2 linked regions of the Gimesia maris genome follow. The protein of the gene in region 1 binds, or shares a complex with, the protein of each later gene. Links are inferred from orthologs where the notes say so. Each region holds a gene or a part of one and is shown on either strand. Other genes may lie near its edges.

What was found.
Region 2: the proteins of smc (region 1) and GmarT_RS11750 are in contact, whole or in part, in a crystal structure (PDB 3ZGX), measured with the Bacillus subtilis proteins. The link is inferred for Gimesia maris from one-to-one orthologs.

Annotation. Positions count from the first base shown.
Region 1 is NZ_CP042910.1:1,003,780-1,008,590, forward strand. What follows is about bases 270-4,765. They hold smc (chromosome segregation protein SMC), read left to right. Parts: upstream 270-641; coding sequence 642-4,565; downstream 4,566-4,765. Other genes in these bases: GmarT_RS03750 (flagellar basal body P-ring protein FlgI), read left to right, coding at 270-551; moaC (cyclic pyranopterin monophosphate synthase MoaC), read left to right, coding at 4,623-4,765. Outside these bases: more of GmarT_RS03750, read left to right, coding at 1-269; more of moaC, read left to right, coding at 4,766-4,811. UniProt on the Bacillus subtilis protein: Required for chromosome condensation and partitioning.
Region 2 is NZ_CP042910.1:3,152,673-3,155,974, reverse strand. What follows is about bases 242-3,228. They hold GmarT_RS11750 (segregation and condensation protein A), read right to left. Parts: upstream 2,174-3,228; coding sequence 1,310-2,173; downstream 242-1,309. Other genes in these bases: GmarT_RS11745 (gamma-glutamyl-gamma-aminobutyrate hydrolase family protein), read right to left, coding at 2,498-3,228; uvrB (excinuclease ABC subunit UvrB), read right to left, coding at 242-1,134. In the rest of the region: more of uvrB, read right to left, coding at 1-241; more of GmarT_RS11745, read right to left, coding at 3,229-3,262. UniProt on the Bacillus subtilis protein: Participates in chromosomal partition during cell division. May act via the formation of a condensin-like complex containing Smc and ScpB that pull DNA away from mid-cell into both cell halves.

The sequences.
Region 1 (4,811 bases):
TGATTACGGGAGCGCCTGGTGTCGAACAGCTGACTGTCAGTAAATATGAAGTGGATGAACCCGATCAGCGTAAACTGGTTTCGAAAAATATTGCTGTCGTGATTCGTACCGCGGTGGATATGGGAGCCAGCTATCCCGATATTGCACAAATGATTTTGCAGGCACATCAGCAGGGCAATATCGAAGGTCAGGTCGAAATCGATGCCTTACCTGAAGGCGGACGCATGTATTACCGCCCGGTTCACGACGATTCTCTACTGGCTCTGAAGTCGGGTGATCTGAAATCGTCCAAACCGAAACCGAAGAAGGGTTCGCGGGTCGGTAATCAGAATATGGTTCCCAACATCTTCACAACAGGTGCGCCCAGTACCAGTGCATCCCGGAGATCGAAAGAAGAGAGTGAAGAACCTGAAATAGAATCAGCGAGTGAGTCAGGCGATAAAGGTAAAGCGACCCTGATTGATTCACGAAAACCCAAATCTACGGATGAAGATGATAAGTTCGTGAAACAGAATACCTTCCAGAGCTGGTTCCGATATTTTTACAAATAAAAGCAAGCGGTTAATTTGATTGATTCTGAATTGTGTATCGCCACTGCAAGTCAGGCAACTGTTGTTAGTTTTCCCGTGTAAGGTTTTGTGATGCTGAAATCATTGGAACTGTTCGGCTTTAAGAGTTTTGCCGACCGGACCATCTTTGAATTTTCGGATGGCATCACTTGCGTGGTCGGACCCAACGGAAGTGGCAAGAGCAACGTCGTGGATGGAATCAAGTGGGTTCTGGGTGACCAGAGCCCCAAGAGCCTTCGCGGCAAAGACATGACAGACGTGATCTTCAACGGTTCCGCGGGCCGCAAAGCCAACGCGTATGCCGAAGCGACGTTGACCTTCAATAATCGGCAGGGCTTCCTGGATATTGATGCCGACGAAGTTCAAATCGGGCGTCGACTCTGGAAAAATGGTGATTCGGAATACCTGCTCAATCGCAACCCGGTCCGTCTGAAAGATATTCGCGACCTGTTTATGGGCACGGGAGCCGCGACGTCGGCTTACAGCATTATCGAACAGGGCCGCGTCGATCAGATCCTGCAGGCTAACGCCGCCACCCGGCGTGTCGTGTTTGAAGAAGCCGCTGGAATCAGCCGCTATAAATCGCGGAAAGTCGATGCGGAACGCAAACTCGAACGGGTCGGCCAGAACATTCAGCGGTTAACCGACATCGTCGATGAAGTCGAAGCGCAATTGAATTCCACGCGCAGCCAGGCCTCCAAGGCGGCCAAGTACCGTGAAGTTTCTTCCGAGTTGCGTAAACTGTGGATGGGCATGGCCGCTGATGACTGGCGGCATCTGACTTCACAGCAGTCGTCTTTGAAGGCCAGGATCGGCCAGTATCAACAGCGCATCGAAGAGTTGAATGCCGACTACCAGACTTACGAAGAAAAGCTGGCTGCCATCGATGCGGAAGTTTCTGAGTTTGATGACCAGTTACGAGCCGTCGAGAAAAAACTCTCTTCACATCGCGAAGGGATTGCGGGAAATCAGACCGCGATCGAACATCAGCTGGAACGGAAGCAGGAATTCGAAACAGAAATTATCCGGTTACGAAAACAGCGCATTCTGATGGCCAGACGCACGTCAGAAATTCAAAAAGACCTGGAAGCGGTGACTCAGGAAAAACTCAAATCCGAATCCGGTTTTCAGGAACAGCGCCAGAAACTGGAAGAGACGCGTGCCAGAATTACTGCAGTCACTGCTGAAGTTGATGCCGCCAGCGAGCAGATTCAACGGAAGCAGCAGCAGGTACATGAGCTGAACAAGACTTCGCTGACGCTGGATAACCGCGTGTTCTCAATGCGGACGCAGCTGGAAACCTATAGCAGTTCCATTGAGAAGGCAACCGAAAAACGACTGCAGCTCGAGGCGAAAGTCAACGATGCGCAGGCGGTCGTCGAAGCCTGTGAAGCACGTTTTCGTTCCGCCGGCGAACGGGTCGCAGAATTTGCCCAAAACCTGTCTGACGTCGATGAAAAGCAACAGACACTCCTCAGTGAGCAGGATCAGAAAACACAACAGCTGTCCGAATTGCGGGAAAGACGTAGCGCCTACCAGGCACGCAAGAGTGTTCTGGAAGATCTGGAGCGGCGACAGGAAGGAATCAGTATCGGGGTCAAGGAGATCCTGAACCGCGCGCAGACGTCGCAATATTCGCCTTGGAATACCATCATCGGTAGTGTCGCAGACCTGCTTGACGTGGATCTGGAACAGGCGGCGTTGCTGGAAGTGGCGTTAGGTATTCGCTCTCAGTTGCTGGTGATCAGCGAATTTGAACCACTCTATGAATTTCTGAAAGAGGGGAAATATTCGATCTCTGGCCGGGTGGGGTTCATTACTCGACCGACTTCACAGACAGAACTGCCAGCGACAATCCAGGGGTTCACACTGGAAGGTCAGGCCGCTGATCCGGCTGAATTTTCAACGGAGCAGCAGGCGGAACTTCTGGATCTCTCTGCGGAACGCGGCGTTATTTATCGTGCCGATCAACTGGTGAAACCGACTCCGGAAAATCAGTTGCTGGCAAAAATGCTGCTGGCGGATACCTGGATTGTGGATTCGCTGGAGACAGCCGTGAATCTGTCTAAGGGAGTCGGCAAAAAATGTCGCTTTGTCACCCTGCAGGGAGAACTGGTTGAAGAAAACCAGTCGATCTTCGTCGGTGCCATCGGCGGTGAATCTGCCATCTTCACCCGCCGCAGCGAGTTGCGAAAACTCAAAAACGATCTGATTCGCATTGATCGGACATTGAACGACAACGAAACTGCTCTGGAAAAACTGGATGCGCTGCTGGCCACCGTGGATGATGAACGGAGTGCCTGTCAAAGACAGATGCAGGAGGCTTCCGAGGCGCTTTCCATTGAAAAAGCGGCGAAGGTTGCAGCCGAGCAGAAGCGGGAACAGTGGAATGAAGAATGGTCGACCGTCAAAAGTGATCTGGTCGATCTGGAACGTCATGCGCAAAAACTGCAGGCCGAAATTGAAACCGTATTAACAGAAAAGCAGGAAACAGAAGACAGTCTGCAGTCGTTGAACGCGCTGATTCAGGAGGATGAGTCCGCCCTGCTGAATAAACAGTGTGAAGTTCAGGAACTCAAAGAGCAGCAGAATGCCCGTAAACTGGAACTGGCAACACATGAAGAACGACTGGCGGGACTGAATCAGCGTTGCGACCGGCTGAAGCTGGAATTTGAACAGCGTCAGCAGCAACAGGAAGAATCCAATCGTCGTTATGAACTGTCGCTGGAAAAAAATTCCCAGATTAAGCTGCATATCCTTAACACGCGTGCCTTGCTGGATGAACAGTATTTAATGCAGGAAGGCCTGCTCGCATCGGCTGCCAGTGTGTCAGCAATCCGCGATGAGAAGCGGCAGCTCAAGAAGCAGTTCAGCTCTGAAGAGGCGGCACTGCGTAAAGAGCGTCGCGAATTGAGCGAACAGAAGCACGAAGAAGAATTCAAAACCCGTGATATCGATCATCAGATCAGTACTCTGGCGGAGCGGATCGAAGAGGAATACCAGGTCACGCTGGAGGAAATTGTTTCTTCGGGCGAATCTGTTCTCAAGCAGCATCTGGAAGAACAGGCGCAGTACGAATCAGAAACCGATACGGAATCCGTTTCAGAAGAGGAGTCCGCTTCTGCAGAAGAAACAACGCAAGATGTAGAGCTGTCAGACTCCGCCGCTGAGCAGGATGAAGTTCCTTCAGAAGAAGTAGCCGAGTCGGAACGCGTGGAAATCGAACTGGTGGAAGAAGAAGCTGCCACTGCGGAAGCCGGTTTTAATGTAGAGCTGTATCTGGAAATTCGCCCGGAAATTGAAGCACAGGTCAATCGCCTGAGGCGGAAAATCAAGATGATGGGTAGCGTCAACTCAGACAGCCTGAATGATCTGGACGAGCTGGAATGTCGTTTCGAGTATATGAAATCGCAGCTGGATGACCTGAACGAGGCCAAGTCGTCTCTGGAAGAAATCATTCGTCGTATTAATGCCGAGAGCCGGCGGCTGTTTCATGATACGTTTGAAGTTATTCGTGGACACTTTCAGGAAATCTTCCGTAAGCTGTTCGGCGGCGGTGAAGCGGACATCATTCTGGAAGATCCGGATGACGTGCTGGAATGTGGTATTGAAATCGTGGCCCGGCCCCCTGGAAAAGAACTCCGCGGACTGACTTTATTAAGTGGTGGTGAAAAAACCCTGACCGCTGTGGCACTGCTGATGTCCATTTTCCGCAGCCGTCCCAGTCCGTTTTGTATTCTGGACGAAGTGGATGCGGCGCTGGATGAAGCCAACGTGGAACGCTATGCCGGCCTGATCGACGATTTCAAGGAAACTACGCAGTTCATTATGATCACACATAATAAACGATCCATGACTGTTGGAAACGTTTTATATGGCGTTACAATGGAACAGTCAGGGGTCTCCAAACGGATGTCCGTCCGCTTCGACGACATCAGTGAAGACGGGAACTTCAAGCAGTCGGCGACTGCCGAAGATGCCTCCGAGGCTGCCTGATCGTTGCGGCTGTGTCTGCACTGATTCGCTGTTTGCCAGGATTCCAGAGAGGTTCCGATGTCTGACTTGACCCATTTTGATGAAGAAGGCGCCAGCCGCATGGTTGATGTGGGGAACAAAGCGGTGACCGCCCGCATCGCTGTCGCCGAATCCCTGGTGACCATGTTGCCTCACACACAAAAACTGATTCTGGATCGCCAGATTTCCAAAGGCGACGTTCTGGAAATCGCCCGTATCGCAGGCATC
Region 2 (3,302 bases), 2.1 Mb from region 1 along the record:
ATCAAACGTCAAGGGCCGATTATCCAGCGCCATCGGCAGACGAAATCCATGATCGACCAGGTTCGTTTTCCGGGAACGGTCGCCGGCATACATTGCCCGCACCTGAGAACAGGTCACGTGGGATTCATCCACAAATAACAGGTAGTCTTCCGGAAAGAAGTCCAGCAGTGTATCAGGAGGAGAGCCTGGCTTTCTGCCCGCCAGCGCTCGACTGTAATTCTCGATACCCGGACAAAAACCGACTTCTTCCAGCAACTCCATGTCATAGCGGGTTCGCGCACTCAATCGCTGCGACTCCAGCAGTTTCCCTTCGCTCTGCAGGACCTGGATGCGTTCATCCAACTCCGTCTGAATCTCCTGAATTGCTGACTCAATCCGTTCCTGGGGCAGAACAAAGTGCTTAGCCGGATAAATATAGGCTTCTTTGACAGTACGCAGCACTTCGCCGGTAAGCGGATCGATGATCGCCAGGTTCTCAATTTCATCCCCCCAGAACTCGATTCGGAAGGCAAACTCTTCATACGCGGGCCAGCATTCCACGACGTCCCCACGTACCCGGAATTTGGCCCGTGCTAATTCAACGTTATTTCGGTCATACTGAATATCAATCAACTTTCGCAGCATTTCATCGCGATCGATTTCTTCCCCTACCCGCAGAGGAATCATCATCTCCAGATAGTCTTTGGGAGACCCCAGACCGTAGATGCAGCTCACGCTCGCGACCACAATCACATCGCGACGGCTGACCAGGGCACTGGTCGCCAGTAACCGCAGACGATCAATCTCATCATTGATGGATGCATCCTTTTCAATGTAAATATCACGCTGCGGAATGTAGGCTTCCGGCTGGTAATAATCGTAATAGCTGACGAAATAGCTGACGGCATTTTCGGGAAAGAATTCCTTGAACTCGGAATAAAGCTGTGCAGCCAGCGTTTTATTATGCGAGAGGACCAGGGCAGGGCGGCCCAGTTCGGCAATGACATTCGCCATGGTAAAGGTTTTACCAGAGCCAGTCACCCCCAGCAGAACCTGATCCGATTTACCCGCCTTGATTCCATTAACCAGTCCTGCGATGGCTGCCGGTTGATCGCCCGAGGGTTGGAATTCACTCTTCAGTTGAAACACAGACATGCTCGCTCTCAGTCTCTAGGTTCAGCCCCTGCAGTAAAAAACGACAGGGCACTCAGACGAAAAATAGACTCTCAGTCTGTAGTATTGTAGAACGTCGGCGTACCATTAAGAAAGGGTCTGAGGGTACTCCAGTGAAAGAAGGGAGACTCTGACAAAAGGACACCTGGAAAACGGATTACACTTCCGGCTCCGATTCGTCTTCGACAGGTGATTCCGCCTGTATTTGAGCTTCAGGAACAGATTCAGTAACGTCTGCTTGTTCCTCAGTCGCCTGTTGATCCGGGGAAGATTCGATTGCTTCCGCTGTATCTTCCAGGGGAGGCATCACCCAGATTTCTCCATGCTCGACAGGCTGATCTGCCCGGAAGTGGTGATGGCGTAACAATTCCAGAATCGCCAGAAAGATACCAATAATCCGACTGCGAACTTTTTCACCTTCAAAGAAGCTACTGAAAGTAACGCGCTGCTCGACACGAACACGAGAACCAATTCGTTCCACATAGGTAGAAATGGGAGTATCGTCATACGTAATACTGGAATGCTCTTCCACTTCCTTACGTTTGACAACACGTGCCAGGGCACTGACCAGGTCCCATAATTCGACCTCTTTAATCAGGTCTTCTGAAGGATCTTTACCCGACTTGGGACGCTCATCAGAAAGTCGGGGATAGTGCTCCTGCCATTCCGCAGCATGTTCTTCAAGTGCATTGGCCGCGTCTTTGAATTTTTTATATTCCAGCAGCTGTTGAATCAGATCACTGCGCGGATCATCTATGACTTCCGCGATTTCTTCTTCTTCCGCACGCGGTAGAACCATTCGACTTTTAATTTCGGCCAATGTACTGGCCATCAGGATAAAATCACCCACCAGATCCAGATCAATCAGTTCCAGTACATCCAGAAAGTCATTGAAAGAAGCCGTAATGGAGGCGACAGGCAGGTCGAGAATGTCCAGTTCATTCCGCCGAATCAGGTATAACAGCAGATCCAATGGACCACTGTATAGATTGAGGTCGACCTTATATTGGGCAGTCGTCATAAGATTTTTTCGGGCTCAGTCGTGGAAAACGAACGCTAGAAGAGCATTAAATCGTTTTCTCATTGCGGGTTACAGAATATTCTCGAAACGGGATCGAATCAAATTCGTCGTCAGTTCCCGCTCTTTTGGAGGTTGATACTATCGTTATCGTCAGATTAACCGGTACAAGTTCAAATTTTCCGATTACCTGGCCGTTAAAGAAAAAAATCGGCAAGCCGTAATGACTTGCCGATTTCGAGTTCCTCGTATTACAAGGACACAAAGCAGAAGCGACTCCCGGTTACCCTCAAAAACCAGGAACACCGCCGGTGATCCAGCTGTGGGTTACGCAGCTTTGCGGACAGGCATTTGCAGAATTTGTGGTTCGGGTTCTTCACAGGCAGACAGAAAGTTTTCGAAGACCTGCATATCCAGAGCGGAAGCGGAATGATTCTGGGGATGCCATTGCACGCCGACGCAGAACCAGTCTTCATCGGGAACTTCGATGGCTTCAATCACACCATCCGGAGCAGTTGCCGAAACAACAAACATTTTTGAAACATATTTCACAGCCATATGATGCTGACTGTTCACACGAATTTCACCTGGACCGTACATTTTGTCAACGCGGGTACCGGGTCCGATATTGATAATATGACGCAGGTTGGCTTCCACACCATCACGATGATACATGGCACCAGGAACATCTTCGGTCACATGCTGATGCAGTGTGCCGCCACTGATGACATTCATCAGCTGCATTCCCGAACCAATCGCCAGCAGGGGCATTTTCATTTCCATTGCCATTGTACAGACACGACGATCAAAGTCTTCGCGGCGTAAAGGCATGGCGCGGGAAGCAGGGTGTTTTTCAAATCCCAGACGGATCGGATCCAGGTCTAACGCACAACCGGAAAGAATCAGGCCATCCAGTTGTTCCAGAAATTGTTTCAGGTCATCGTCATCAGCCAGGGGAGGCATCATCACGGGAATACCACCGGCGTCTGTTACAGAATCATAGTATCCGGTAAAGAACCAGCTTAAAGCCTGAGACTCTTTTTGCTCGGGGCGAAAGTCTCCAGTAATTCCAATCAAGGGTTTTTTAGACATCGAATCCATCCTTCACTTCAGTGCACTTCCTGTGCGGTCA